DNA from 4 places in the Rahnella sp. BCC 1045 genome. Region 4 is predicted to be linked to each of the others. Evidence: predicted binding sites of a transcription regulator. Region 4 holds the regulator's gene; each other region holds the start of a gene.

Region 1 (7,783 bases), on a different contig from region 4:
AAAGCACCGCCGAAGCGGTGCCTGAGTGCGCAGACAGCCTTTACATCAGTAAGTTGACTGTGATGGCACTGCGCTGATCGGTGCCGGCGAAGTGCCCAGCCCCGGAGTAGACGGGTTGCTGAGCGGACCTGAAGCATCCGGCTTGGTGGCAACCGGTACGGCGACAACCGGCACAAGTTGCAGGTCGGCACGGGTGCCCTGACCATGGTTAATCACTTCCTTAATGCTGTCGGTGACGAAGGTCATCTGACCATTAACGGTCACCGCTGCGCTCAGGAGGACGCGGGCATTTGGCGCAATTTCCTGCGGGTTATACGGCAGGATAAACGTAAACGGCGCCTGTTTACCCTGGGTTCTTGCGACTTTCTGTGAAATCACGCGTGAAGGCGCATCCGCCAGAGACGCATCAGACAATGTGACGGTCAGAACCGCATCAGGCGGTAAAGCCACTCGCTGATTGATAAACACGCTACCAGACACATTTGGGCCGGTGATCGCAGGTTCGGTCGACGGACTGGCCGCCGTATTAACAGGGGGCTGTTGCGCTGGGTCCTGGTGGTGCGGTGCGCACCCGGCAAGAGTCAGAGACAGCGCGGTTCCACCTACTATCTGCCAAAGTTTCATTGATCGTACTCCCTTTTTATTAGTCGCTTGTCGACAAGCTGTAATAAACGCCGACGATGAATTTAGTGACTTTAACCAGCTTACCTATTAATCATGGCACAAAAATCTGAAGTTTTCCTCCCGACGACAAAACAGGGCTTCTGAGCATCAGGAAGATCCACTATGATTAACAGGTTAGACCTGTGCCGGAGACCGCATTTTTTTCCGCCCGGCATGCATCAGCCGGTAACTTTCATGAGGCCACTATGAGTCAGGCATTAAAAAATCTGCTGGATCTTTTAGATCTGGAAAAAATCGAAGAAGGGCTGTTTCGTGGTCAAAGTGAAGATCTGGGTTTACGTCAGGTCTTTGGTGGTCAGGTTGTCGGTCAGGCGCTGTATGCCGCCAAACAAACCGTACCAGTCGATCGTGGTATTCATTCGTTTCACAGTTACTTTTTGCGTCCGGGCGACAGCAGCAAACCGATTATTTATGACGTTGAAATCCTGCGCGACGGCAACAGTTTCAGCGCCCGTCGGGTGAAAGCCGTACAGCACGGCAAGCCAATTTTTTATATGACAGCTTCTTTCCAGAGTCAGGAAGAAGGTTTTGAGCACCAAAATACGATGCCGGACGTGCCACCGCCGGAATCACTGGTGTCGGAATCCGATATTGCTAAAAATCTGGCGCATCTTATTCCGGAAAAATTCCGCGAAAAATTCATCGGCCATAAGCCAATCGAGATGCGCCCGGTGAAATTCCACAACCCGCTGAAAGGCAGTGTTGAAGAGCCGCACCGTGCCGTGTGGTTCCGCGCGAACGGCGAAATGCCTGACGATCTGCGGATCCACCAGTATTTGCTGGGCTACGCGTCTGATTTCAATTTCCTGCCCACCGCGCTACAACCTCACGGCATTGGCTTCCTGGAGCCGGGAATGCAGGTGGCGACCATCGACCATTCGATGTGGTTCCACCGCCCTTTCCGCATGGACGACTGGCTGCTGTATGCCGTTGAAAGCACCTCAGCTTCCGGCGCCCGCGGTTTTGTGCGCGGCCAGTTCTATACGCGTGAAGGGGTTTTAGTGGCCTCTACGGTGCAGGAAGGCGTGATCCGCCAAAGACCGGTCGAGTAAATCCGCTATTACGCAAAATCAGACATAAAAATGGGGCGACAGTGATATCGCCCCTTCTGTTTTTTCATCTTTATTATTTTATACTGCTTAATTAGAGAGTTAGCGCACTACTTTCTCTGAAATCAGCTTACTGGTTGTAAGCATTCTCGCCGTGGCTGTTCACGTCCAGACCTTCACGTTCCTGCTCTTCAGGAACACGCAGACCTACAATCATGTCAGCCACTTTGTAACCGATGAAGGCCACAACGCCAGACCAGACCAGCGTAACGCAGACGCTGAAGAACTGAACCCAGACCTGATGGCCCATGGTGACGCCTTCTGCATAACCCACACCGCCCAGAGAGCTGGAAGTGAATACGCCAGTCAGCAGACAACCTACGATACCGCACACGCCGTGGACACCGAAAACGTCACAGGTATCGTCCACACGCAGCCATTTTTTCAGGGTAACCACACCCCAAAGACCGGTAATGCCGCCTACCAGACCGATAATCAGAGCACCGCCCACGCCAACAGTCCCGCACGCCGGGGTGATAGCAACCAGACCTGCGATAGCACCGGAGCTTGCGCCCAGCAGAGAAGGCTTACCGCGAACCATCCACTCAACCAGCGTCCAGGACAGGATTGCACCTGCGGTCGCAATAACGGTGTTGAGGAATGCCAGGGCTGCAATGGAGCTCGCCGCGCTTGCCGAACCGGCGTTGAAGCCGAACCAGCCCACGTACAGGATTGAAGCGCCGGTGAAGACCATCGGCAGGTTGTGTGGTTTGAACGCTTCTTTACCAAAGCCTGCGCGTTTGCCCAGCAGATATGCACCCACCAGACCTGCGATAGCGGCGTTGATGTGAACAACCGTACCACCCGCGAAGTCCAGCGCGCCATCAGCCGCCAGGAAGCCGCCCGCCCACACCATGTGAGCCATCGGGATGTAAGAGAAGGTCAGCCAGATCACAGTGAAAATCAGCACCGCAGAGAAACGAACACGTTCAGCGATACCGCCCACAATCAGCGCTACAGTGATGCAGGCGAAAGAGCATTGGAACGCAACGTGAATCATCTGGGAGAAGGTGCCCGTGACTGAATCCAGGCCGATGCCTTTCATCATCACATTGCTGAAGCCGCCGAAGAAGGCGTTACCTTCACTGAATGCGAGGCTGTAGCCATAAAGGATCCACAGAACACAAACCAGCGCGAAGGTCACGATAACCTGAGTCAGCATGGACAGAACGTTCTTAGAACGCAGTAAGCCGCCGTAGAACAATGCCACGCCAGGTACAGTCATAAACAGTACCAAGGCAGTACAGATCATCATAAATGCGTTGTCAGCACCGTTTGCGGCTGCCGGTGCTGCTGCCATGGCAAGCGAAGGCAGCAATGCAACCGCGCCAAGCCCCATCATGGATAAAAGTTTTTTCATTATTAACCCACCCCTGTTTCTCAAAACTGTTTTTTCTAACCTGATTTATATCAAAGCGATTTATATCAGAGATAAAGGCCTGAAATTACAGTGCTGCTTCGTCAGTTTCACCCGTACGGATACGGATGACGCGTTGCAATTCTGCAACGAAAATTTTGCCATCACCGATCTTGCCGGTGTAGGCCGCTTTGCTAATCACGTCGATCACTTCATCCAGCTGATCGTCAGCGATAGCAATGTCGATTTTTACTTTTGGCAGGAAGTTCACGCTGTATTCCGCACCGCGGTACAACTCAGCGTGACCTTTCTGACGGCCGAAACCTTTAACTTCCGTTACGGTCAGCCCCTGAATTCCAACAGCAGACAGTGCTTCACGCACGTCTTCCAGCTTAAAAGGTTTGATCACCACAGTAACCAGCTTCATATTGCCACTCCTCGAATTAAGGGCTTGCCGCGAGAAACCTCGCGCCCGATACGGAATGGTTAAAGCAAAGGGTGTGCCAGAGTTGAAATCACGCAAATATTCATGCAATTCCCGCGTAATACGGCATTTTCAGATTATTCGTGACCCGGCGCACAGTTGTGAGGCCGTATTCAGCCTGACCCCATGCGCACCATTTAAGTGCCTGTCGCTGCCTTTTAGTGCAGAGAAAGTCAGCGGAACGTTTTGGCTGCATGAATCAGGTGCGTGAGACGCGAAAAGGAGGGATTAAAAGAACAGGAAGAAATGAACTGGCGCAGCAATCAGGCTGCGCCAGCTGAAAGATTATACGTTTTCTGTTGCTGAAATAATCGTACCGGTGGACGCCAGCTCCTGCCCTGCGAGCTGCAACTGATACATCTGATAATAACGGCCTTTTTCTGCCAGAAGCTGAAAATGGTTACCTTGTTCAACCGCCTGACCCCGATGCAATACCAAAATATTATCGGCATCGACAATCGTTGAAAGACGGTGGGCGATCACCACCAGAGTGGTTTGCTGACGGATAGCCCGCAACGCACGCTGAATTGCCTGCTCGGTCCCGGAATCAATATTGGCCGTTGCCTCGTCAAGGATCAGAATCTCAGGCGCCTGCACCAAAACGCGCGCCATCGCCAGCAACTGTTTCTGGCCCACGGAAAGATTATTCCCCTGTTCACCCAGACGCGTATTCAGCCCTTCCGGCATTTCACGCACCAGCGGCGAAAGCTGCACGATGTCCAGCGCGTGCCAGACCTGAGCTTCATCAATATCCCGCCCCAGTGTCACATTGGCGAACACCGATTCCGCCAGCACCACCGGATCCTGCTGAACCATTGCGATACCTTTACGCAAGCTGGTATGCGACAGGTCAGCAAGATTGCGTCCGTCCACGCGGATTTCACCTTTATTGAGGGGGTAATATCCCATCAGCAGATTCGCCAGCGTACTTTTGCCACTACCCGTATGCCCGACCAGCGCCACAAACCCGCGCGACTGAACGTGCAGGGAGATATTTTCCAGCACCCATTTGTCGGGCTGATAAGCGAAGCTGACGTCCCTGACTTCAATTTCTCCGCTGGTGAGTAATTTGTCGTCCGGACCGTATTGTTGCTGGGTTCTGTCCATCAAATCGAAAATACGCTCACCGGCAACAACCGCCTGCTGCAAAATAGATTGCTGCGAAGTCAGTTCGATCAGCGGTTCGTTGAGGCGCCCGAGATAGTTAATGAAGGCATACAACACGCCCACACCAATTGAGCCTTCGGCACTGAATCCGAAAAGCAGCAACAAACCGCACAGAATCAGCGATGAAAACAGGCTGAGCAATGGACGCAGCAGAAAACCTTCCAGCCTCAGCGTTTGCATACGCGCCATGTAGTGCGACTGGCTGGCGCGCGTGAGGCGTTCGCCGAATCTTTTCTGCTGACGAAATTGCTGGATGACGTTCATGCCATTAATGACTTCGTTAAACCCGTCATTAATGTCCGCCAGATAAGCGCGCACCTTGCGGACAACCGGCGTGCTGTAGACCTGATACAGCCCCATCACGACAAATACTGCCGGGAAAATGCAAATAGCCACGGAAGCCAGCCGCCAGTCCAGGCTGAACATCGCGATCAACATTGCGCCAATCAGGGCGATGCTGCGCAACACTGTCGACACCACGGTCACGTATAAATCGCGGATCACTTCGGTATCATTGGTCACACGGGAAATAAGCTGCCCGACCGGCTGGGTATCGAACGCACTGAGCGGCTGCCGGAGTGCGGCGTCCATAACATCGGTACGTAAACGCTGGACCACACCCACGGCGGCACGGTTAAACAATAACGCCTGAAAATAGTGCAGGCTTGCGGCAAGAAATTGCAGGAAGATAAAGCAAAGTGCCAGCAAGCTGACTTTCCCCCAGGGCAACTCCCCTTTCGCGACATAATGATCAATAAAGAAACTGATCAGAATGGGCCCGGTCACTTCCGCCGCGGCAGCAACCCACAACATTATGACAGCATAGGAAAGTGGCTTGCTGTAGGGTTTTCCGTATTTGAGAAGTCGTTTAAGCGTTGGCCATAACTTCTGAATTTTATTCGTTTTTGGTTCAGCCACGTTGTTCCGTCTCCATTTCCTGCGGCACGTCGTCCAGCGCAGCTTCAAGCTGCTGATAGCGGAACATATCCCGGTACCAGCCGGGCTGCGCAACAAGCTGATCGTGATCGCCACGTTGCGAAATGCTTCCATGGTTGAAGACCAAAATTTCGCTTGCTTCGGTCAGGGCAGAAAGGCGGTGTGCGCTGATGATCACCGTGCGGTCACTTCCCCACTGCCGTAAGTTATGCAGGATCTGATGTTCCGTACGACCATCAACTGCCGACAGCGCATCGTCAAGGATCAGGATTTCTGCTTTCATCAGCAACGCACGGGCGATGGAAATACGTTGTTTTTGCCCGCCGGAAAGCATTACGCCGCGCTCACCGACTTCGGTTTCGTATCCCTGGGGCAATCGCAGAATATCGTCATGTACACTGGCAAGCCGCGCCGATTCTTCAATTTCTTCCTGAGTGGCTTCCGGACGCCCAAGCGCAATGTTTTGCGCCACCGTGTCGGAGAACAGGAAAGGTGTCTGGCTGACAATCGCCAGACGCGCGCGCCAGTCGTCGAGCTGAATGTCTTTAAGAGATAACCCGTGATAGCGCACGTCCCCTTCTGTGACGTCAAACTGACGTTGGAGTAGAGCCAGAAGCGTACTCTTCCCGGAGCCGGTCGGGCCGCACAGCCCGAGCATTTTGCCCGGCTCAAGGGTGAATTCCACAGCATTCAGTGCAGACTGACTATTTTCAGGATACTGGAATCTGGTTATCTGAGCTTCAAGCACGGCCCGGCCAGCCGGTAACGGTTTTGTTCCGTCTGCCACAGCAGGGGCTTCCTGCAACAAACTGCGGATACGGCTGTAGGCCGCACTTCCGCGTTCAACAATATTAAACATCCAGGCCAGCGCCAGCATCGGCCAGATCATCAGCCCGAGATACATCACAAAGCTGGTTAATTCACCGAGCGTCAGGTGACCGTTGACTACCATCCAGCTCCCGCCGCCAATCGCCAACAGGTTTGCCATGCCGATAGACACATATATGGTCGGATCAAAACGCGCATCAACGCGCGCAACGCGCATGTTTTTAGCGCCGGTATCTGCCGCAACATCGGCAAACTGCGAGGACTGATGATTCTCCAGCCCAAAAGCTTTGATCATCCGGATACTGGTGAGGCTTTCCTGCGCCTGATCATTCAGTGAGGAGAACGCCGCCTGCGCCGTTTTGAAACGGGAATGCAGCTGGTCGCCATAACGTTTGATGATGATCGCCATCACCGGCATTGGCACCAGAGAAAGTAGCGTCAGTTCCCAGCTAATCTGCGTTGCCATTACAATCAGCACCGCCAGCCCCATGACCAGCGAATCCACCAGCGTCAGAACGCCCTCGCCGGCTGCAAAGACCACGCGGTCAACGTCGTTGGTTGCACGGGCAATTAAATCGCCAGTGCGATGACGCAGATAAAAGGCCGGATGCTGACGGCTGAGCTGCCGGAAGAAATCCTGCCGCAGTTCGACAGCAAGCTGATAGGACGCTCCGAATAACAGCACGCGCCAGACGTATCGCAACAAATACACTACAACAGCCGTGCCCAGCATCAGGCCAAGCCACGCGAAAAGCACACTTGCAGACATTTGTTTTGACGTTACGCCATCAATAATTACGCCAACCAGCTTGGGTGGCAGTAATTGCAGGATGGCAATAATGATCAGCAAGCCAACGGCACCCAGATACCGGCGCCATTCGCGTCGGAAGTACCAGCCTAATTGTGCAAACAATCTCACGCAGCGTTTTCCATACAAATAATAATGATTTTATTGAGTTAAACAGGTTTCAGAAACCCTGTTTTCTCTTCAGGACGACAAGGATACCAGAGTTAACATGCGTTTCTGATGAAACTTTTTACTGCAACTTTTGCATTAAATTGGCAATGCGGTCGTCGATTTTATGCGTTCCATCGCAAAACTTGAGGTCACATCGTTCAGTCCTGGAATGCCGTTCACAAGCCGCTTGTAAAAGTTGTCGTAGCTTTTCATATCGGAAACCTGAACCTGGAGTAAATAATCGTATTCCCCTGCCATCC
Region 2 (7,783 bases), on a different contig from region 4:
CCATCAAGGCAGCCAGCGGCAGCATCGACCAGAATCCGAGGCCGAGATACTGATATCCCAGCGCCAGCCCGTAAGCGCCGATGGCATAAAAAGCGACATATCCCAGATCCAAAAGCCCGGCCAGCCCGACCACAATATTCAGCCCGAGACCCAGCAGCACGTAAATCAGCCCTAAAATTGCCACGGTCAGAATGTATTTCGTGGCCACGAACGGGAAGAAGATCGCCAGCACCATCAGCAGAGGCAATATCCAGCGCAGATTGCTTTTGTAATCCGGCGGACGAACGTACACACCGGCGCTGTCGGATTCGAAGCGCGCGCGCATTCTCTGCCCGCTCGCGGTTTCCAGGAACGCACTGAGTAAAAAGCGCCCGAGCATGACGGCGGCAATAATCCAGACAAGCCGCTGGGAATGGAAGGTAAAGCTATAGCCGTCCAGCACCACACCCACGACGGGCCCGAAAATAATCAGCGCCACCAGCCCGGCGAAAATGGCATCCAGCAGGCAGCGTTTAAGCGAAAATCCGCTGCTCACAGCAGTTTGTGTCGTCATTTTATTTCCCTCACACTTTCGTCACGACCGGACGGCCCAGCAGACCCTGAGGGCGGAAAATGAGGATCACCACCAGCAATCCAAACGAAAAGACATCTTTGTAATCCGAGTTCACCATGCCTGAGAACTGCGCTTCGGCGATCCCCAGAATCAGGCCGCCCAGCATCGCCCCCGGCAACGAACCAATGCCGCCTAATACCGCCGCCGTGAACGCTTTAATACCAATGATAAATCCGGCGTAAAAATCGAAAGTGCCGTAATTCATGGTAACCAGAACACCCGCCAGCCCGGCCATCGCCGCCCCAATCATAAAAACCAGCGAGATAATACGGTCAGTGTTGATGCCGAGAATTGAAGCCATTTTTCTGTCCTGCTGCACCGCACGACACATGCGACCGAGCTTGGTATTACTGATAATCCACGACAGCACCAGCATTCCGAGAAGCGAGGCCACCAGAATGAACAGCTTGGTGTAGGTCATCTGGACAAAGCTTTCGCCGATATGAAAGCGGATGGCACCGTCCAGCATGGTCGGGATCCCCTGCTGTCGCGGCCCCTGACTGATTTGTGCGTAGTTCTGCAAAATCAGCGACATACCGATGGCCGAAATCAGCGGCGCAAGGCGTGTGGAGTTTCGCAGCGGTTTATACGCAATGCGCTCAATCGCCCAGCCATAGACGCCGGTGACCACGATGGTGAACACCAGCGTGCCGAGGATCAGCAGCGGAAAGGAGTGCAACCCGAAGAAGGAAAGCAACGCCAGCGCGATGGCGCAGAGGTAGGCGGAAATCATATACACTTCGCCGTGGGCAAAGTTGATCATGCCGATAATGCCGTAAACCATGGTGTAGCCGATGGCGATGAGACCGTAAACCGCACCGAGCGTGATGCCATTAAACAGTTGTTGCAGGAAGAAAGAATCCATAAATACGCTGTCTCTTTTTGTGACCGCGCCTGGCTAAGGCGCGGTCTGACACGGGTTCAAAATGGCAAGTCAAACAGCTTTATTCTTTCACTTCCTGATATTTGCCTTTGTCATCCCATTTATATACGACGTAATCAGAGACTTTCAGGTCGCCTTTACTGTCCCAGGATTTTTTACCCATGACGGTATCGACGCTGTTGGCTTTCAGCCAGGCGCTGGCTTTGGCGGAATCGCTGCCGCCAGTGGCTTTGAATGCGGCAGCAATGGCCTGAACGGACGCATAGGAATAGAGGGTATAACCTTCCGGTTCAAATTTGCCGGCGCGGAATTTATCGATAACGGCTTTGCCGTCAGGGATCAGACGCGGGTCTTTACCGAAGGTCATCAGAATACCGTTGGTGTATTGCGGGCCGCCGGCTGCGGTCACCATTTCTTCGTTAACGATACAGTCGCCGGAGAAGAAGGTCGCCTGAACGCCCTGCTCACGCATCTGGCGGACTAACGGACCGGCTTCCGGATGGCAGCCGCCGAAGAACACCACATCTGGTTTCTGCGCACTGATTTTTGTCACCAGCGCGTTGAAGTCTTTTTCGCCGCGCGACAGGCCTTCATACATCACCTCTTTCACGCCACGTTTGTTGAGCGCCGCTTTGGTGGCATCCGCCAGACCCTGACCGTAGGTATCTTTATCGTGGATGATGACCACTTTTTGGGCTTTCAGTTTGTCGATGATGTAATCGCTCGCCACTAATCCTTGCTGGTCGTCACGGCCACACATGCGGAACATGTCACTCATGCCGCGTTCGGTGATTTGCGGGTTGGTGGAGCCCGGCGTGATGGCGATAATTTCGGCGTCGTTATACACCTCGGAGGCAGGCATGGTGGAGGAAGAACAGAAATGTCCGACCACGGCCTGCACTTTATCCTGATCGACTAAACGGTTAGCCACCGCCACCGCCTGTTTCGGTTCGCAGGCGTCATCGCCCTGGACCAGTTTAATTTTCTCGCCATTAATCCCGCCTGCGGCATTAATGTCTTCGGCAGCCTGCGTGGCCCCGTGCCAGTACTGATCACCGTAAGTCGCATTCGGCCCGGTAAACGGACCCGCAACGCCAATCAAAATATCCGCACGCGCGGAGAAAGCGGTAACCAGACAACCGGCCAGCAACAAAGAGAGCGGACTTTTCATAAATTTCATCGACATCGTCATGATCCTTAGCACTGTGTTTGAGTAGAAACCTGAACTAAAAAGAAAATTCTGAAGCTTGATTTTGAAATTCACGGCTGACGCCAAAAGACGAAAGGTTTCCCGAGGTTTAATCAAAGGTAAGAAACATAAGCAAAATATCTGCCAGTGTTTCCAATGCTCTGAGAATGTGTCGGGTTCTGTGAGTATAGATAGCGCTCAGTCCGCGTTACGGGCAACTGACAGAAACGACGACGGGATCACACCGCACTGAGCTGGTGCTAAAAAGCGACGAAAATGAGGATAGCGAAACGGCGTGCACCAAAATGAGCCGTGATAAATCAGTCACTCCGTTCACACAATTACGCCTGGTGACATTTTTATCCTTTGCTTCTTGCGGCAGGTTGTTTTGTAATGCGGGCAGATGATTGCAACGGGAAACTACTGAACAATGAAGAAATTATCCTGCCTGACGGCTGTGGTTCTGGCGCTGACATTGACGGGTTGCGCCGGCGATTACGTGATCAATACCAAAGCCGGCGATCAGCTTTTCGCCCATGGCGAACCGGATCGCGACCGCGATACCGGTATGACCAGCTATACCGACATGAACGGCGATTATCATCTGATGAACACCAATGATATCGCGGGGATTGTGAAGAAGTAGGGTTAAACCAGCAACGCCTGCGCGCAGGACTCATCGGTGACAAGCCCGTTGATCCAGCGACCTTCGAGGGCGGCGCGGATAGCAATCTGCTTATCTGCGCCACCGGCCAGCGCGATCACCGGTTGATCATCATGCGGATGCGGTCCGACGCTGGTGAGGCGCGAATTCAGCACACTGTCGATGCGCTGTCCGTCCTGTCCCATAAAGTGCCCGAGCACTTCTCCCACGGCCCCGCTTTTCGCGAGTTTTTCCACTTCTTCCAGACTGATAAATCCGTCCTTGTGCAGCGGACACCCCGGTTCAATGGTGCCGATACCGATAAACGTCACGTTGGCCTGACTGGCCTTTTCACTGACCGTGCGGTAGATACGATGATTGCACCACATCGCGCGATCGTCTTCGCCGTCGGCAAACAGGGGGGCAGGCAGGATGAAATAGCGTCCCTGTGTTTTTTGCGCCATCAGCAGCGGCACGTCGTAACGGGTACAGGAGCCGTCCGACGCAATCGCGCCAATCAGCGAAACGCTGCTGTGCTGCGGTCTTTCTATATCCGCCAGTTCGTCGATGGCCGCTTTCAGCGTTCTCCCGGAACCCACGCCGATAATCATCGGTTCATCGCTGCGGATAAACTGCGTCATCACTTGCGCTCCCGCCACCGCAATGGCATGACTGATGCCCGACGGCGTCATACCCTGCCCCGGCACCACCTGGCAAATATCCAGCCCGAAACGCTTTTGTAATTGCGCCGCCAGTTCCATACAGCGCCCCACCGAATGGGAAATGTGAACGCTGACCAGCCCGTTATCGATCGCGCTGGCTACCAGCCGCTGGGCGACCTGCCGCGAAACGCCTAAGGCTTCGGCGATTTCATGTTGGGTTTGCCCGGCGACGTAATACATCCACGCCGCCCGTGCAGCCAGATCCATTTTCTTGTCGTTCTTACTCATGCGCGCATTCCAGCCGGTGTTTTCAGTGGCGAGATTTTATCGTTTTTCGCCTCTTCCTGTGATCGCTAAATACATCGGTCCACGAAATGTGTGAGCTAAAGCCCATTTAACGGGCAAATATTCCATTAGATTAACCGCAATCGAGCAAAAGCCCACTAAAAGGGCTTAAGCTCACACCAAATCAATAATCACTTTGTGGAGAATCTGATGAAAAATGCTCACCAACTGCAATCGTCTGTCTGGCTGCATATCGGCAGCGGCTCTTTCCACCGGGCCCATCAGGCATGGTATCTGCACCGCTTACTGGCGAAGGGGGATAACAGCTGGTCAATCGCACTGGGTAACATTCGCGAAGATGGCGTTCCGCTTCTGAACGCGTTGCAGGCGCAGGGCGGTAAATACGTGCTGGAAACTGTCACTCCGCAGGGTGAGCGTGAATATGAAACCATCACTTCCATTCAGAAAATCATTGCGTGGGATAACGAACTGGCCGCGCTGGTGGCTCAGGGGGCAGATCCGCACACCAGAGTGATTTCCTTTACCGTGACCGAAGGCGGTTATTACCTTGATAACCAGTTCAATCTCGACCAGCAAAATGCTGATATTCAGGCTGATTTGCAGGGCGCATGCCGCACGATTTATGGTGCCATCGGCCATATTCTGGCGCGTCGGATTGCGCTTAAGGGTGGCGATATCACCCTGCTGAACTGCGATAATCTTCGCCATAACGGCGAACGTTTCCGTCACGGTCTGCTGCAATTTCTGGCCCTGCGCCAGCAACACGACATCAGCGACTGGGTAAAAAATCACACCCGCAGCCCGAACACGATGGTGGATCGCATTACCCCGCGTCCGTCACCGGACGTCGCCGTGCGTGTGGCTCAGGCAACCGGATTTGAAGACCGGGTGCCGGTTATGGGCGAGGCTTTCATTCAGTGGGTAATCGAGGATGATTTCATCGCGGGTCGCCCGCACCTGGAAGAGGCTGGCGTAGAAATGGTGGAGTCCGTTCTGCCATATGAAGAAGCAAAAATCCGCATTCTCAATGCCAGCCACAGCTGCATCGCCTGGGCGGGGACGCTGACCGGTCAGCGCTTTATCGATGAAAGCACGCGTACTCCCTCCATTTGCCAGATGGCGTATGACTACGTCACGCAAGACGTGATCCCCTCCCTGACGCCAAGTCCGTTAGATCTGGCGCGCTACCGCGATGTCGTGCTCGAGCGTTTCAGTAATCCGCACATTCAGGACACAAATCAGCGTGTTGCCGCCGATGGTTTCTCTAAAATTCCGGGATTCATAACCCCGACCTTGCAGGAATGTTATCAGCGCGGTCAGACGCCACGGGCCACTGCCATGCTGCCTGCGCTGTTCTTCGTTTTCATGCAGCAATGGCATCTCGGTCTTCTGCCTTACGAATATCAGGACGGTATTCTCGACGCTCCGGCGGTGCATGCCCTGTTCAGCAGCGCTGATCCGGTGGCGCAATTTGCCGCCGATGAAAAGCTGTTTGCCGGACTGGCGGGCGATAAGGCCTTTACCGAACTGATGCGCCAGTCCGTTGAGCGCGTCCGTCACTGGCTGAATGACGCAAAACGCGTCTGAGGAGCACTCTATGTATCTCGGACTGGATTTAGGGACGTCGGAAATCAAAGCGGTCGTAATTGACGATCAGGGCCGGTTACTGGCCAGTGCCGGTGAGGCGCTCGAAGTCAGCCGCCCGCATCCGCATCATGCAGAACAGGATCCGCAAGAGTGGTGGCAGGCCACGCAGCGGGTGATTTCGAGCCTGCGCAGTAAGTTGCCGCAACGATGGTCAGAGGTCAGCGCCATCGGTTTATCCGGGCAAATGCACGGCGCGGTTCTTCTCAGCCGCGAAGGCCGGGTACTGCGTCCTGCCATTTTATGGAATGACACCCGCAGCGCAGCGGAATGCGCACAACTCACGCAAAGCGCACCGCAGCTTCATCAGGTTGCAGGAAATCTGGCTATGCCTGGTTTTACTGCCCCGAAACTCTTGTGGGTGGCGCGACATGAACCAGAGATTTTTGAACAAACGGCGACCGTCCTGCTGCCTAAAGATTATCTGCGCTGGATGATGAGCGGCGAGAAAGTCTCTGATATGTCAGACGCGGCGGGCACCCTGTGGCTCGACGTGGCGAAACGTGACTGGTCGGATAATCTGCTCGCCGCCTGCGGCCTGACGCGTGATCACATGCCGCGTCTGGCGGAAGGCAGCGATGTCAGCGCCACGTTGAAAAATGACATTGCCCGCGCCTGGGGCCTGCGCGACGACGTGGTGATCGCCGGAGGCGGCGGGGATAATGCTGCCAGCGCCGTCGGTATCGGCGCGGTCGATCCCGGCGATGCTTTTATTTCTCTCGGCACGTCCGGCGTACTTTTTGCGGTTAATGACCGCTTCCGTCCTAACCCGCAATCGGCAGTGCATGCATTCTGCCACGCCCTGCCGGACCGCTGGCACCAGATGAGCGTGATGCTCACCGCGGCCAGTGCGCTGCGCTGGTATTGCAATCTGGTGGGCAGTAACGAAACCACGCTGCTGGCAGAAATCACCCAGCTTAATCCGTCGCAACAGCGTCAGGCGCCGCTGTTCCTGCCTTATCTTTCCGGCGAACGTACGCCGCATAACGATCCTTATGCCACCGGGGCATTTCATGGCATGACGCATACCACGGACCGTGCCGCTTTGGGTTATGCCGTGCTGGAAGGCGTGGCATTCGGCATGGCCGACGGACGCGATGTGATGCAGCAGGCCGGAACGCAATTACAGCAATGCTCGCTGGTGGGCGGTGGCGCGCGCAGTGACCGCTGGGCGCAGCTGATGAGTGACGCACTGAATCTGCCGGTCGTCACCCACAGCGGCGGCGAGGCCGGTGGCGCACTGGGCGCCGCACGGCTGGGCTGGCTGGCAGCGGGCGGAGACTTTCGGGACGTGTGCCGCAAACCGCCGGTGGCGCAGCACTTTTACCCTGATGCCCAAACCCGCGACATGCTCGCTGAGCGCCTGAAAACCTGGCGTCAGCTCTATCAGCAGCAGGTCGACCTGCGTAACGCCTGAACGATGTAATAACCACCGGGGGCGCCTGAGCGCCCCGTCTCTGACCCTGACAACATAACCAGCTGCGAAATCTTTCGCAGAGGAGTCTGACATGCACGATCTACACAAACCGCGCACCCACTGGTTCGGTCTGCCGATGAATCTTTTCTGGGGCTATATCGCCATTGCGCTTTTCATGAGCGGCGACGGCTTCGAAATGGCGTTCCTCTCCAAACATATTATTGATATGGGTTTCACCGCCTCTGAATCTGCCGTGGTCTTTACGGTTTACGGTCTGGCGGCGGCGCTGGCGGCGTGGAGTTCCGGCGTGGTGGCGGAAATCATTACGCCGCAAAAAGCGATGCGCATCGGCTTTATACTCTGGGTGGTGATGCATGTGCTGTTTATGCTGTTTGGTCTGGGGATGAAAAATTATCCGCTGATGCT
Region 3 (7,783 bases), on a different contig from region 4:
CAGCTGCACTGGGGCGGTGGTACTCCGACTTACCTTAATAAAGCGCAGATAAGCCGCCTGATGGGCCTTCTGCGGGCACACTTTGATATCCTGCCCGATGCAGAAATGTCACTGGAGGTGGATCCGCGCGAAATTGAGCTGGATGTACTCGATCATCTGCGCCGCGAAGGCTTTAATCGTCTCAGTATGGGTGTGCAGGATTTCAACAAAGAAGTGCAGCGTCTGGTGAATCGCGAGCAGGATGAAGACTTCATCTTTGCGCTGATTGAACGCGCACGTGCGCTGGGTTTCAACTCCACCAATATCGACCTGATTTACGGCCTGCCGAAACAAACGGCGGAAAGCTTTGCTTATACGTTGCAACGCGTGGCAGAGCTGAACCCGGATCGTCTTAGCGTGTTCAATTACGCCCACATGCCAAAATTGTTTGCCGCTCAGCGCAAAATCAAAGACGCCGATTTGCCGGGCGCAGAAGAGAAACTGAAGATTCTGCAGGAAACCATCGCCTCACTGACGGCGTCCGGTTACCGCTTTATCGGGATGGATCATTTTGCCCGTCCTGACGACGAACTGGCGATAGCCCAGCGCGAAGGCAAACTGCACCGCAATTTCCAGGGATATACCACGCAGGGCGACAGCGATTTACTGGGAATGGGGGTGTCAGCCATCAGTATGCTGGGCGATACCTATGCACAGAACGAGAAAGACCTTAAAACGTATTACACCAGAGTGGAAGATCAGGGGAATGCATTATGGCGCGGTCTGGAAATGACCGATGATGACTGCCTGCGCCGCGATGTCATTAAATCGCTGATCTGCCATTTCGAGCTGAATTTCGCGGATATCGAACAGCGTTATGGCATCCGCTTTAATGATTATTTTGCCGACGATCTGGCGCTGCTCAAACCGCTGACCGAAGACGGGCTGGTTGAGATGAGTGATACGCATATTCAGGTCACGCCGCGCGGCCGTCTGCTGATCCGCAATATCTGTATGTGTTTTGATATTTACCTGCGCCGCCAGGTTCGCCAGCAGCAATTTTCCCGGGTTATCTGACGCTCGCCGCATAAACAAAAACAGCCGCATTTGCGGCTGTTTTGCTTTCAGGCATCTGCCTTTTATTCCATACCCAGTTCTTTCAGTTTACGGGTCAGGGTATTTCGTCCCCAGCCCAGTAAACGTGCCGCTTCCTGTTTGTGCCCCTGAGTATGGCGCAGCGCCGTAGTCAGCAGCGTACGCTCCATCTCCGGCTGTGCTTCTGACAACAGGTTTTGATGACCGGAACGCAGGGCGCGATCGGCCCATTGTGCCAGTAACGTTGCCCAACTGTCCGGCAGGCTTTGCCCACCCGTCTCTGGCGCTGCCGTTTCAAACAATTCACTCGGTAAATCCTGAATCAGCACTTCCTGACCGGCGGCCATGACAGTTAACCAGCGACAGGTATTTTCCAGCTGGCGCACGTTGCCTTGCCACGGCAGACGGGTGAGCGCGGTTTCTGTTTCCGGATGCAGGTTTTTTGCTTCAACGCCCAGTTCTTTCGCCGCAACTTGCAGGAAATAACGCGCCAGACGCGGGATATCTTCACGACGTTCACGCAGCGGAGGCAGATGGACGCGGATCACGTTCAGACGGTGGAATAAGTCCTCACGGAATTTGCCTTCCTGAACCCGTAACTCCAGATTCTGGTGGGTAGCCGCGATAATCCTGACATCCACTTTTACCGGCGCATAGCCGCCGACCCGATAGAACTGCCCGTCAGCCAGCACGCGCAGCAGGCGGGTTTGAACATCAAGCGGCATATCACCGATTTCATCGAGGAACAGCGTGCCGTTATCGGCCTGCTCAAAACGTCCCTGGCGGATGGTATTCGCCCCGGTAAATGCGCCTTTTTCGTGGCCAAATAATTCGGACTCAATCAGGTCTTTCGGGATTGCTGCCATATTCAGAGCGATAAACGGTGCTTTGGCGCGCGGGCTGTGACGATGCAAAGCATGGGCGACCAGCTCTTTACCGGTTCCGGATTCCCCGTTTATCAGCACGCTGATTGAAGAGCGTGATAACCGGCCGATGATACGGAACACGTCCTGCATGGCTGGCGCTTCACCAATAATATCAGCTGTCGGGCCACTGGCGGGCTGGCTGCGCGCGGGTTGTTGTTGTTCCTGATAATGACTGATCGCACGCTCGACAAGCGCAACGGCTTCGTCGATATCGAACGGTTTTGGCAGATAATCAAACGCACCTTGCTGATAGGCGCTGACCGCGGCATCCAGATCGGAATGCGCTGTCATTATGATGACCGGAAGCATCGGATGGCGCTGTTTAATCTGTTTTAACAGCGCTAAACCGTCCATGCCGGGCATACGGATATCTGATAACAAAACGTCAGGAGTTTGAGTCGCAATGGCATCAAGCACTTCATTGCCGCTGTCAAACGTGGTGCAGGTTAAACCGGCTCCAGTGAGCGCGCGTTCAAGTACCCAGCGGATGGAGCTATCGTCATCGACGATCCAGACTATCCCTCGTTGCATAATAACCTCACTGGCGAATAGGCAGGAAAACCGAGAATTCGGTGTGTCCTGGCCAACTGTTAAATTCAACTTTACCCGAATGCTGATCAATCAAACTGCGCGCGATGGAGAGGCCCAAACCGGTGCCCCCTTCGCGGCCACTGACCATGGGGTAAAAAAGGGTGTCCTGCAAATGCGCCGGTACGCCAGGGCCGTCATCTTCAATATCGATACGGGCCACCAGACGATAACGCACGCCGTGTAACGTAATCTGGAAAGCCGTGCGTGTGCGCAAAGTAATTGTGCCGCCTTCGTCCCCGAGCGCCTGCAATGCGTTGCGGGTGATGTTCAGCAAAATCTGTTCTATCTGATCCGGATCGTGCGCCAGTTCTGGCAGGCTCGGGTCATAGTCTCTGACCAGCTGAACGTTATCCGGTTTTTCCATCGACACCAGCTGGCAAACACGTTCGGCAACCTGATGAATGCTTTGTGTGACGTGCTGGCTTGGGCGTTGTGGCCCCAGCAGGCGATCAACCAGATTACGCAGACGGTCGGCCTGCTCAATAATGACTTTGGTGTATTCCAGCAGAGCCGGATCGGGCAGTGCTCTGGATAATAACTGGGCGGCACCACGCAGCCCGCCAAGCGGGTTTTTGATTTCATGGGCCAGGCCGCGGATCAAATCCCGTGCTGCAACCTGTTGAGCATGCTGCAATTGTTCCTGACTGAGGCGTCGCTGATTATCCATCGGCGCCAGTTCGACCAGAATAAAACCTTCCGGCAGCATCTGCGCAGTCAGTGAAAGTACGTGCGCGCGGCCATCGACAACCAGAGTCACTTCGCTGTCTGTAAAGCCCTGTCCGGCTGTCAGACTTTCACGCATTAAGTCGATATTGAGCGAAAAATATCCCACCAGTTCCGGCAAAGGGGTACCAAAGAGTTTGCGGGAACTTTGCGCCAGTAACTGCTGAGCGGCTGGATTGGCGTAATGCACAGCCAATTCGTCGTCCAATAACAGAACGCTGTTGATTAAGGAATTCAGGATCTGCCCAGCATCGGGCAGCTTGCCAGTTGCCATACCGCAGTCTCCCGCACCTGATTGGTGCATTTTATCTCGCTACCCGGCGAAATCACGGGCCAGAGGGGTTAAGCAGGAAAGAGTGTGGAGAAAAAAGCCCATCCGGAGATGGGCTGAAAGTTTCCACGGCAACAAATAAAATCGTCTTACTTAATTTTGACGCTAAAGGCTTTGTTACAACCAGGCCATCAGTCGGGTATTACGCTCAGCGCCAGATCAACAGCTGGCGCTGAGTTCAGGGTTTAATCAGAAATTAAACGCTGTAGTACAGTTCGAACTCAACAGGGTGCGGAGTCATACGCACACGATCCATTTCTTCTTTACGCAGACCGATGTAAGCATCGATAGCGTCATCAGTGAACACGCCGCCACGGGTCAGGAACTCGCGGTCTTCGTTCAGTGCGTTCAGAGCTTCTTCCAGTGAACCTGCAACTTTTGGAATTTCTGCTTCTTCTTCCGGTGGCAGGTCATACAGGTTTTTATCCATCGCGTCGCCAGGGTGGATCTTGTTGATGATACCGTCCAGGCCGGCCATCATCAGTGCAGCAAACGCCAGGTATGGGTTAGCCGCTGGATCAGGGAAGCGTGCTTCGATACGCATGGCTTTAGGGCTGGATACGTGTGGAATACGGATAGAGGCAGAACGGTTACGCGCAGAATACGCCAGCATCACGGGTGCTTCGTAGCCCGGGACCAAACGCTTGTAGGAGTTGGTTGTCGGGTTAGCGTAGGCATTGATTGCTTTAGCGTGCTTGATGATACCGCCGATGTAGAACAGTGCCATTTCAGACAGGCCGCCGTATTTGTCGCCAGCGAACAGGTTGTTACCGTTCTTAGACAGAGACATATGGCAGTGCATACCGGAACCGTTATCGCCAAACATTGGTTTTGGCATGAAGGTCGCAGTTTTGCCAAATGCGTGAGCCACGTTGTGAACCACGTATTTGTAGATTTGGATTTCGTCAGCTTTTTTGGTCAGCGTGTTGAAGCGGGTTGCCACTTCGTTCTGGCCAGCAGTTGCTACTTCGTGGTGGTGAGCTTCAACAACCAGACCCATTTCTTCCATGGTCAGACACATGGTAGAACGCAGATCCTGGGAGGAGTCGACCGGAGGAACCGGGAAGTAACCGCCTTTCACAGCAGGACGGTGACCTTTGTTGCCACCTTCGTATTTGGTGCTTGAGTTCCATGCGCCTTCGATATCATCGATAGCAACGTGAGAACCGGAGATGCTGCTGCCGAAGCGCACATCATCAAACAGGAAGAACTCTGGCTCTGGCCCGAACAGAACGGTGTCCGCGATACCAGAAGAGCGCAGGAAATCTTCTGCACGTTTTGCAGTAGAACGAGGGTCGCGGTCATAACCTTGCAGCGTAGTTGGCTCAAGGATGTCGCAACGAATGATCAGCGTGGTTTCTTCGTAGAACGGGTCAAGAACAGCAGTGCTCGCATCTGGCATCAAAACCATGTCAGATTCGTTAATGCCTTTCCAGCCACCGATTGAAGAGCCATCAAACATTTTGCCTTCTTCGAAGAAGTCAGCGCTAACCTGGTGTGCAGGAATGGTGACGTGCTGTTCTTTGCCTTTGGTATCTGTGAAACGTAAATCTACGAATTTCACTTCATGCTCATTCAGCATCGTCAAAACGTGTTCAGCGGACATACTAGTTCTCCCGAATTTCTCATTATCGTCGTGGAACGAATAACCATTTTTGGTCTTTAGTTGGAAATAACAGCTTTACTTGAACTGGCGTGTGGCCTAAACAGCACTATTATTTGTCTGGTCAGACTCTTTCACCCAGTAAAAACTTTTTACCCTAAAAAATTTTTACTCTAAAAACTATTAGCGAAAAGTGTGCCAACTTTGAGAAAATGCAAACAACGCCATTTTACAGGGCTTTTGCACTCGATAAGTATGCACCATAACGGAATTTCTGCACTACAATGGTGCTAATCGTGAGATGCAAGGCACCAAAAAGGTGCGTCATAATGGTTCAGGGGTTCTTTTGCACCGTGAAAGGGATCACAAAGTAGCCATCCACAAGTTGTTTCAACAAGATCCTTGTGATCTTGTTTAGAACCTCGCTTAATACGTGTACAATAGCGCGCTATTTCTAATGCCTGAGGCAAAGCTGTGATCGAAAATTTGCGTAACATCGCCATTATTGCCCACGTTGACCATGGTAAAACCACCCTGGTCGACAAGCTGCTGCAACAATCCGGTACTTTCGGAGAACGTGTAGAAGCTACCGAACGCGTAATGGACTCCAACGATTTGGAGAAAGAGCGTGGGATTACCATCCTCGCAAAAAACACCGCCATTAATTGGAAAGACTACCGCATCAACATCGTGGATACCCCAGGACACGCCGACTTCGGCGGTGAGGTAGAGCGTGTGATGTCAATGGTCGACTCGGTGCTGCTGGTTGTGGATGCAATGGATGGCCCAATGCCGCAAACCCGTTTCGTGACCAAAAAAGCATTCGCTAATGGTCTGAAGCCGATCGTGGTAATCAACAAAGTTGACCGCCCTGGCGCGCGTCCTGACTGGGTTGTTGATCAGGTCTTTGACCTGTTCGTAAACCTGGACGCAACTGACGAACAACTCGATTTCCCAATCATCTATGCATCTGCACTGATGGGTATCGCGGGTAACGACCATAACGATATGGCCGAAGACATGACCCCGCTGTACCAGGCGATTGTTGACCACGTATCTCCGCCACAAGTTGAGATGGAAGCACCTTTCCAGATGCAAATCTCTCAGCTGGACTACAACAACTATGTTGGCGTCATCGGCATCGGTCGTATCAAACGCGGTACTGTTAAACCTAACCAGCAGATCACTGTGATCGACAGCGAAGGTAAAACCCGTAACGGTAAAGTCGGTAAAGTTCTGACCCACATGGGTCTTGAGCGTATCGAAGCGACCGTTGCTGAAGCTGGCGATATCATCGCGATCACCGGTTTGGGTGAGCTGAACATTTCCGACACTATCTGTGACCCGGCAAATGTTGAAGCTCTGCCAGCGCTGAGCGTTGATGAACCAACCGTTACCATGTACTTCTGCGTTAACACCTCTCCGTTCTGTGGTAAAGAAGGTAAGTATGTGACTTCACGTCAGATCCTTGACCGTCTGAACAAAGAACTGGTGCACAACGTAGCATTGCGTGTTGAAGAAACTGAAGATGCTGATGCATTCCGCGTTTCAGGCCGTGGTGAACTTCACCTGTCGGTTCTGATCGAAAACATGCGTCGTGAAGGTTTCGAGCTGGCGGTTTCCCGTCCTAAAGTAATCAACCGTAAAATCGATGGCCGCATGCAAGAGCCATTCGAGAACGTGACACTGGATATCGAAGAGCAACACCAGGGTTCTGTCATGCAGGCCATGGGTGAGCGTAAAGGCGATGTCAAAGACATGATCCCAGACGGCAAAGGTCGTATCCGTCTTGATTACCTGATCCCAGCACGTGGCTTGATCGGCTTCCGTACTGAATTCATGACCATGACTTCAGGTACCGGTCTGCTGTACTCCACGTTCAGCCACTACGATGACGTCCGTCAGGGCGAAATCGGTCAGCGTCAGAATGGCGTTCTGATTTCCAACGGTCAGGGTAAAGCAGTTGCGTTCGCACTGTTCAGCCTGCAAGACCGCGGTAAATTGTTCCTGGGCCACGGCGCAGAAGTGTATGAAGGCCAGATCATCGGTATTCACTCACGTTCTAACGACCTGACCGTGAACTGCCTGACCGGTAAGAAACTGACCAACATGCGTGCGTCCGGTACTGACGAAGCAACGACTCTGGTTCCTGCTATCAAAATGTCTCTGGAGCAAGCTCTGGAATTCATCGATGATGACGAACTGGTCGAAGTGACTCCTCAGTCTGTGCGTATCCGTAAACGTCACCTGACCGAGAACGACCGTAAACGTGCAATGCGTGGTCCAAAAGAAGGTTAATCTTCTTTTACGCATACCGTTACACAGAAACAGGGTGCCTTTGGGTACCCTGTTTTTTTTGTGTTTTTTTTCCAAACCTGCGCTTAACCCCACGCATCTGTCACTGTTCACCTGTACGTTTTACCGCTAAAGTTAAAAGTCATCTTTGAAATCAGGAGCATGCAATGCTGTACATTTTTGATATGGGAAACGTCATTATTGATATTGATTTCAAACGTGTTCTTGGCGTGTGGAGCC
Region 4 (7,783 bases):
TTCGGTGCTGAACTGGCGATCCGCGCCTGTCTGACCGATTTGCTGTTCCAGCTGGATGCCGAAGAGCAGGCGAATCCGCTACTGAAAGCAGAAAGTCTGGAGCCGGAAGCGCTGGTTCCGCTGACGCGTTTTATGCATCAGTTGCTGACGCAGTCTTCCATTCAGCTGACGGATGAAGGCGAACAGTATCTGATCCTCTATTGCGCCGTGGCGATCAAACGCATTACCGGCGGTTATCCGCTGACAGATTTTGATGCCGAAGACGGTGATCCGGCGGTGAAGCAGGTTTCTGTGCGGCTGGCCGCGGAGCTGAAAAATCTGGTCGGTAAGGAAATTCCCGCTTCGGAAGAGGCGTATCTGCGGGTGAATATTGCCGCGCGCCGCGTCCAGCAGATTTTACCGACGGACATTAACGCCGACGACGATGAGTCGCTGGTCGATTACATTCTTTCGTACATCAATTCGCACTATAACTATGATTTGCAGGGTGATAAGCAGCTGCGAGCGGATCTGCTGACGCACATCAAAACCATGATTACGCGGGTGAAATACCAGATTAATATCCCCAATCCGCTGCTGAGCAATATCAAACAGCATTATCCGATGGCGTATGACGTCACGCTGGCGGCCGTTTCCAGCTGGGGTAAATACACGCCTTACACGCTGAGTGAGAATGAAATCGGCTTTCTGGTGCTGCATATTGGCGTCGGGCTGGAGCGGCATTACAACATTGGCTACCAGCGCCATCCGCAGGTGATGCTGGTGTGCGACACCGGCAATTCAACCATCCGTATGATCCAGGCGCAGATTAACCGTAAGTATCCTCAACTGGTGATGAAGCAGGTGGTTTCGCTGCGTGATTACGAGCAGCTGGAGCACATCGACGAAGATTTTATTATCTCCAACGCCCGTATCACCGAGAAGAATAAGCCGGTGGTGGTGCTGTCGCCGTTCCCGACCGAATACCAGATGGAGCAGCTCGGCAAGCTGGTACTCGTCGACCGCACGCGCCCGTATATGCTGGAAAAATTCTTCGACGAAAAACACTTCATGATCGTCAATGAGCCGATGACACAGGCGGAGCTTTTTCGCCATGTTTGTTCGCAGCTTGAAGAAGAAGGGGTTGTCGATCAGGCGTTTTATCCTTCGGTGGTGGAGCGCGAGGAGATTGTCTCGACCATGCTGGGCGAAGGCATTGCGCTGCCGCATTCGCTGGGATTGCTCGCGAAGAAAACCGTGGTGATCACTTTGCTTTCGCCGCAGGGCATTGCCTGGGGCGAAGGAGAAACGGCGCACGTGATTTTCCTGCTGGCGATCAGCAAGGCGGATTACGAGGAAGCAATGGCGATTTACGATTTGTTCGTGACGTTTGTGCGGGAACGCTCGATGAGCCGTTTGCTGAGCAGTGAGAATTTTGAAAGCTTCAAGGCGATTGCTATCGACTGTTTAAGCCGCATTTAATACGGCTTAAACAGTTCGTTAACCCTCAGTCTTCGTCAAAACCAGAATTAATCAGATTTACGACGGCGCTGAGAGCCTGTTCTTCATCGGGGCCGGTGGCTTCGATTTCGATTTTCTGGCCTTTCGGGGAATCCAACATCAGCAGTGCGATCACGCTGCTGGCTTCCGCCTCGATGCCTGTGCCGTTGCGCAGCATCACTTCTGACTCAAAACTCTGTACCAGTTCAAATAACTTCATCGCCGGACGGGCGTGCATCCCTAACCGGTTTTTGATTTCTACCGTTTGTTTAACCGTCATGATTTGCGTTTTTCCAGCGTGCGATGGCGGGACTGGACGTTCTTCCCGCGGGAACGGAAATAGTCAGCCAGCTGTTCTGCGATATACACCGAACGGTGCTTACCGCCGGTACAGCCAATGGCGACGGTCAGATAACTGCGGTTGTTGGTTTCCAGCGCGGGCAGCCATTGTTCAAGATAGCTGCGCGTCTGATAGATAAAATTATGTACTTCGGTATGACGGTCGAGGAACGCAGCGACCGGTTTATCGAGGCCGGTCATCGGACGCAGTTTCGGATCCCAGTGCGGGTTAGGCAGGAAACGCACGTCGAAAACGTAATCCGCATCAATCGGAATACCGTGTTTGAAACCAAAGGATTCAAAGACCATGGTCAGTTCACGTTCGCGTTTGCCCAGCAGGCGCGTACGCAGCATTTCTGCCAGTTCGTGAACGGACATCTCGGAGGTGTCGATGATCAGATCCGCGGAAGAGCGCAAAGGCTCCAGCAAATCGGCTTCTTCATCGATTGCACTTTCAAGGGACAGGTTTTTGCTGGAGAGCGGGTGCAGACGACGGGTGTCGCTGTAACGGCGGATCAGGGTATTACGGTCAGCGTCGAGGAACAGCAGCTGTGGCGAGAAGCTTTCCGGCAGCTGTGACATCGCATGCTCATAAACTTCCGGTGTTTCTGGCATGTTGCGAACGTCAATGCTGACGGCCGCAGACGTATTGCGTTCAACAAGTGTCTGGGCGAGCTGCGGCAACAACACCACCGGCAGGTTATCCACACAGTAAAAACCCATGTCTTCCAATGCCCTTAGGGCAACCGACTTCCCGGAACCGGAACGGCCGCTGACAATCATCAGCACCATGGTGTCACTCCCCTGGCATTCAGTGTTCAGAATTCATTTTCCCGGCGCGCAACCGGGAATCAGTAATTTATTCGTTTTCAGTCATTATCTGGAACAGTTCTTCGTCACTTTGCGCTCCGCGCAGACGACGACACACCCCTTTATCCGCCAGCTTTTTGGCGACTAAAGACAAGGTATGTAAATGGGTTTTACATTGATCTGCCGGAACCAGCAAGGCAAAAAGCAAATCCACAGGCTGATTATCGATAGCGTCAAAAGCGATCGGCTGCTCAAGCTGAATGAACACCCCGACGGCACGTAAAGTGTCTTCTTCCAGCTTTCCGTGCGGAATGGCGATCCCTGCACCGATCCCGGTGCTGCCCATGCGTTCACGGGTCAAAATGGCGTCAAAAATCACCTGCGGTGATAAATTTAGCTGTTTGGCCGCCAGCTCACTGATGATTTCCAGTGCGCGTTTTTTGCTGGCGCAATGAACGCCGCTTTTGGTGCATTCGGCATTAAGCACCGACGTTAATTGCATTGCAGTATCGTTAATCATGTCATCTTCACTTTGGCGCTGTTTCACCCTTAAAGCTATATCGGCTCGTTTCCCGAAGGTCACAAGCCGATGCCCGAAGGTTTGTAGCACAGGGTTGGCTACATGAATGTCAGTGCTGTTTCAGTTTGTCTTTGTGCTTGTTCAGCTGACGGGCCAGTTTATCAACCAGGCCGTCAATTGCCGCGTACATATCCTGATGCTCCGAGGTGGCATGCAACTCGCCTCCGTTCACATGCAAAGTGGCTTCCGCTACTTTCTGCACCTTTTCAACGCTCAACACCACATACACCTGATTTATCCGGTCGAAATACTGTTCAAGCTTAGCCAGCTTCGACGTGATGAATTCTCTCAGGGGATCCGTGATCTCAATGTGATGTCCGGTAATGTTGAGCTGCATAATGTCTTCCTTCTCTGTTGAGGTCAAACTAACTGTTTACGTTGGTTTGAGGGCGGGATGGACAAAGACTCTCGGTATTTGGCGACGGTTCGTCGTGCCACCATAATTCCCTGATCGGAAAGGAGGGTGGCTAACTTACTGTCACTGAGCGGTTTTACAGGATTCTCCGCTGCGATTAATTTCTTCACCAGCGCCCGGATCGCGGTTGACGATGCCTCGCCGCCGCTGTCTGTACTGACATGGCTGGAAAAGAAATACTTCAGTTCGAAAATTCCACGCGGGCTGTGCAGAAACTTCTGCGTCGTCACGCGTGAAATCGTCGATTCGTGCATTTCTACGGCGCTGGCGATATCGGCCAGCACCATAGGCTTCATAAATTCTTCACCCAGTTCAAAGAACGCCTGCTGCTGCTCAACGATACAGCGCGTGACTTTCAACAGCGTGTCATTACGGCTTTCCAGGCTTTTGATTAACCACTTGGCTTCCTGCAGGTTGCTGCGGATAAATTGCCCGTCGCTGTCGCTGCGCGCGGAATTGCCCATCGCGGCGTACTGCTGGTTAATCTTAAGACGCGGAATGCTGTCGGAATTCAGTTCTACCGTCCAGACACCTGACACTTTTCGCACCAGCACATCGGGGATCACGTACTCGGATTCACCGGTGTTGATCGATTGTCCCGGACGCGGATCAAGAGACTGAATCAGAAGCATCGCTCCTTTCAGTGTATCTTCTTTTAGCCGGGTTGAACGCATAAGTGCGCGGAAATCATGGTTCGCCAGCAAATCCAGATGTTCGCTGATAATCAGGCGCGCTTCGGCGATGAAAGGCGTATCTGTGGCGTACTGTGAAAGCTGGATCAGCAGGCAATCACGCAGGTCACGCGCCGCCACACCAACCGGATCAAAACGCTGCACACGTTTTAAAACGGCTTCCACTTCGTCCATGCTGACGTTGTCGTCACCGATACTTTCGAGGATGTCGTCAAGGGAAACGGTCAGATAACCGGTATCGTCTACCGCGTCGACAATGGACGTGGCAATCGCGGCATCGGTGTCGGAAAACGGCGTTAGCTCCACCTGCCACATCAGGTAATCCTGAAGCGTTTGCGTGGTTTCACCCTGATAAATTGGCAGCTCGTCGTCGCTGTAATCGTTGCCGGTGCCGGAAGGTGTGCCCGCGGTATAAATCTCGTCCCAGGTGGCGTCCAGCGGCAACTCTTCGGGCATGTCTTTCTGCTCGAGCGCTTCGCGGGTATCTAACGCTTCGTTGTCAGTGGCTTCTACCGAATCGATTTCATCATGAAGGTCGGTTTGTTCCAGCAGAGGGTTGCTCTCCAGCGCGAGTTGGATCTCCTGTTGGAGCTCAAGCGTGGACAGTTGCAACAGGCGGATGGCCTGTTGTAACTGAGGAGTCATTGCCAGTTGTTGGCTGAGTCTGAGTTGCAAACCTTGCTTCATATCTTGGTTTTATTTCCGTTGATTACAAACTGAGTAACTTCTGTCAGAGACCTCCCGTCAGACTTTACGTCGAAACGGGCACGGTTCCGGCGGCACAGATCACAGACGGAATTCTTCACCAAGATAAACGCGTTTAACCTGTTCATCAGCAAGAATGTCGGCTGGCGTGCCGTGGGCGATCAATTTCCCCTGACTGACGATATAGGCACGCTCACAAACGTCGAGAGTTTCGCGAACGTTGTGGTCAGTGATCAGTACGCCGAGGCCGCTGTCACGCAAATGCTCAATGATTTTTTTGATGTCGATGACGGAAATCGGGTCAACGCCGGCGAAAGGTTCATCCAGCAGGATAAACTTGGGATTCGCTGCCAGTGCGCGGGCAATCTCAACACGGCGACGTTCACCACCGGACAAGGACTGACCGAGGTTATCGCGCAAATGAGAAATATGGAACTCTTCCATCAGTTCATTAGCGCGATCGTTACGCTGTTCTTTGTTCAGATCATCGCGGATCTGCAGTACGGCCATCAGGTTATCAAACACGCTGAGACGACGGAAGATGGAGGCTTCCTGCGGAAGATAGCCAATGCCGCGACGGGCGCGGGTATGCAATGGCAAAAGGCTGATGTCTTCATCGTCAACGATGATACGGCCCGCATCACGTTGCACAATCCCGACGACCATGTAGAAGGTGGTGGTTTTACCCGCACCGTTTGGCCCCAGCAATCCGACGATTTCGCCGGAGTTCACCATCAGGCTGACATCTTCTACAACCTTGCGGCCTTTGTAGGCTTTTGCCAGATTCTCTGCGATTAATTTTGCCATAAAATATCAGTTACTCTTTTTGGTCGGCTGGCCGCCCGCGGCAGGCGTTTTTTGTTGCAGCTGCGAAGGAACCAGAACGGTCGTCACGCGGTTGCCTTTATCACTGAAGGCTTCCATTTGCTGTTTCTGCACCAGATAGGTAATACGGTCGCCTTTCACGTTGCTGTCGAGCTGTTCGAGGTATGCGTTACCGGTCAGGGTCACGAGATCGTTTTCCACTTCATAGCGGACTTTCTGCGCATGGCCTTTTACCGGCTTGCCGTTGTCCTGCATCTGGTAAAACGTCACCGGATTGCCGTAACCTTCCACCACTTCTTTGCCGGATACGCCCTGAGGACGGATCACGACAACTTTATCGGCTTTCACCTGAATAGTGCCCTGATTGACTACGACGTTACCGGTGAAGGTGGCCGTGTTGGTGTTCACATCCAGCGCCTGATTGGCGGAATCAATGGTGATCGGTTTCGTTGTGTCATCTTTTAAGGCGAAGGCCGGAATGCTCACGGCTAACAACGAGCTGACGATCAGGAGATCACGGATTTTATTTTTTGCTTTGAATTTCATAAGAGGTCGTTACCTTTTCGATCAGCTGTGCTGTCTTATCACGCAGATTACCGCGCATTTTCATGCCGTTAGATGTAAAACCTGTGCCATAAAGCGTTACTTCATCGTCTGAGGCAACGTCCTGTGTCGTCAGGTTAACCCGGGCATTATCCGTTTTGATTCTTTGAAGCTGTGATGTCTCAGGCGTCAGGCTATCAGCCTGCACATGCCCGTAAAGATAAAGCATCTTATCCTGAGTCAACTTGGCTTTATCAGAACGCAGCACCCAGGTTGGTGTTTTATTCTTGTCAAACATGGTCGCGACCGGGTTGGTAAACCATGTCACCTGATCGGCGGCGTAGTATTTTACCTGGTCCGAAACCAGTTTATAGGTCAGGCTACCCGTTGGGTCATAGACCATCGTGACCGTGTGGGATGTCTGGTAAGTGGGATCCTGATCGTTAACGGCCTGCGGTGCGTCATCGCTGCTATCAGACAATGACCAGCCCACCAGAACCAGAACGATGGCCGTCAGAACAAGGATAATCCAAAGTTTTGTTTTACTCATATCGACAGCCCTTTGGCGTCCTCCAGCTTACCCTGCGCCAGCAGAATCAAATCACACAATTCGCGTACGGCGCCACGCCCGCCAGCGATGCGGGTAACGTAATCGGCCTTCGGCAACAGGATCGGATGTGCATCCTGAACCGCCACGGAAAGACCGACTTCGGCCATGACCGGCCAGTCAATCAGATCATCCCCGATATAAGCCACTTCTTCGGCCCGCAGGGACAGTGTATCTAACAGTTCGCGGAAGGCCAAAAGCTTATCCGATTGCCCCTGATACAAGTGGCGGATACCGAGGGTTTTAGCGCGATCTTCCAGTAATTTTGCATTGCGGCCTGTAATAATCGCGACCTCAATGTCAGATGTCAGCAGGCAACGGATACCGTAACCGTCGCGAACGTTAAAACTTTTTAGCTCTTCGCCCTGATTTCCCATGTAGATCAGGCCGTCGGACATGACGCCGTCCACATCGCAAATCAGCAGGCGAACGGCTTTGGCGCGTTCCAGCACGTGGGCGCTGACCGGACCGTAGCAGGTCTCCACCAGGGCTGCGCTATTACTCATTCGGGCTATTCCTCAATTAGACTACGCCAGCGCGCAGCATATCGTGCATATGTAACACACCTAACAACTGGTCACCATCAGCAACCATTACGCAGGTAATGTGTTTTTCCTGCATCAGATTCAGTGCGTCAACCGCCAGAAGCGAAGGGCGAACACGGATCCCGCCGGTCGTCATCACCTCGGCAATCGCCGCATTATTAATGTTCACGCCCATATCAAAGATGCGGCGTAAATCACCATCGGTAAAGATCCCTTCGATTTTCATCAAATCGTTGCAGATGA

The links. The regulator sigma-54, encoded in region 4, starts transcription at its own class of promoters, with help from an activator protein. The targets are predictions, from matches to a motif close to GTTGGCACANNTTTCGCTNT.
Region 1: a site for sigma-54 is predicted at 3,639-3,658, ahead of glnK (P-II family nitrogen regulator). Genes of this name have one in related genera too.
Region 2: a site for sigma-54 is predicted at 2,815-2,834, ahead of J1782_RS08845 (branched-chain amino acid ABC transporter substrate-binding protein). Genes of this name have one in related genera too.
Region 3: a site for sigma-54 is predicted at 5,432-5,451, ahead of glnA (glutamate--ammonia ligase). Genes of this name have one in related genera too.

Annotation. Positions count from the first base shown of each region.
Region 1 covers NZ_JAFMOZ010000094.1:5,670-13,452, forward strand. Annotated here, with positions in the region: gene J1782_RS03395 (YbaY family lipoprotein) at 46-624, opposite strand; gene tesB (acyl-CoA thioesterase II) at 870-1,736, shown strand; gene amtB (ammonium transporter AmtB) at 1,864-3,153, opposite strand; gene glnK (P-II family nitrogen regulator) at 3,239-3,577, opposite strand; gene J1782_RS03415 (SmdB family multidrug efflux ABC transporter permease/ATP-binding protein) at 3,920-5,719, opposite strand; gene J1782_RS03420 (SmdA family multidrug ABC transporter permease/ATP-binding protein) at 5,712-7,484, opposite strand; gene J1782_RS03425 (Lrp/AsnC family transcriptional regulator) at 7,620-7,783, opposite strand, start outside.
Region 2 covers NZ_JAFMOZ010000117.1:64,178-71,960, forward strand. Annotated here, with positions in the region: gene livM (high-affinity branched-chain amino acid ABC transporter permease LivM) at 1-553, opposite strand, end outside; gene J1782_RS08840 (branched-chain amino acid ABC transporter permease LivH) at 564-1,478, opposite strand; gene J1782_RS08845 (branched-chain amino acid ABC transporter substrate-binding protein) at 1,558-2,682, opposite strand; gene J1782_RS08850 (YgdI/YgdR family lipoprotein) at 3,116-3,331, shown strand; gene J1782_RS08855 (sugar-binding transcriptional regulator) at 3,334-4,278, opposite strand; gene dalD (D-arabinitol 4-dehydrogenase) at 4,486-5,883, shown strand; gene xylB (xylulokinase) at 5,894-7,357, shown strand; gene J1782_RS08870 (MFS transporter) at 7,449-7,783, shown strand, end outside.
Region 3 covers NZ_JAFMOZ010000127.1:5,749-13,531, forward strand. Annotated here, with positions in the region: gene hemN (oxygen-independent coproporphyrinogen III oxidase) at 1-1,056, shown strand, start outside; gene glnG (nitrogen regulation protein NR(I)) at 1,119-2,531, opposite strand; gene glnL (nitrogen regulation protein NR(II)) at 2,539-3,588, opposite strand; gene glnA (glutamate--ammonia ligase) at 3,842-5,251, opposite strand; gene typA (ribosome-dependent GTPase TypA) at 5,723-7,546, shown strand; gene yihX (glucose-1-phosphatase) at 7,711-7,783, shown strand, end outside.
Region 4 covers NZ_JAFMOZ010000145.1:147,852-155,634, forward strand. Annotated here, with positions in the region: gene J1782_RS25930 (transcription antiterminator) at 1-1,461, shown strand, start outside; gene npr (PTS phosphocarrier protein NPr) at 1,487-1,759, opposite strand; gene rapZ (RNase adapter RapZ) at 1,756-2,610, opposite strand; gene ptsN (PTS IIA-like nitrogen regulatory protein PtsN) at 2,678-3,148, opposite strand; gene hpf (ribosome hibernation promoting factor) at 3,258-3,545, opposite strand; gene rpoN (RNA polymerase factor sigma-54) at 3,569-5,002, opposite strand; gene lptB (LPS export ABC transporter ATP-binding protein) at 5,102-5,827, opposite strand; gene lptA (lipopolysaccharide ABC transporter substrate-binding protein LptA) at 5,834-6,391, opposite strand; gene lptC (LPS export ABC transporter periplasmic protein LptC) at 6,369-6,938, opposite strand; gene kdsC (3-deoxy-manno-octulosonate-8-phosphatase KdsC) at 6,935-7,501, opposite strand; gene kdsD (arabinose-5-phosphate isomerase KdsD) at 7,518-7,783, opposite strand, start outside.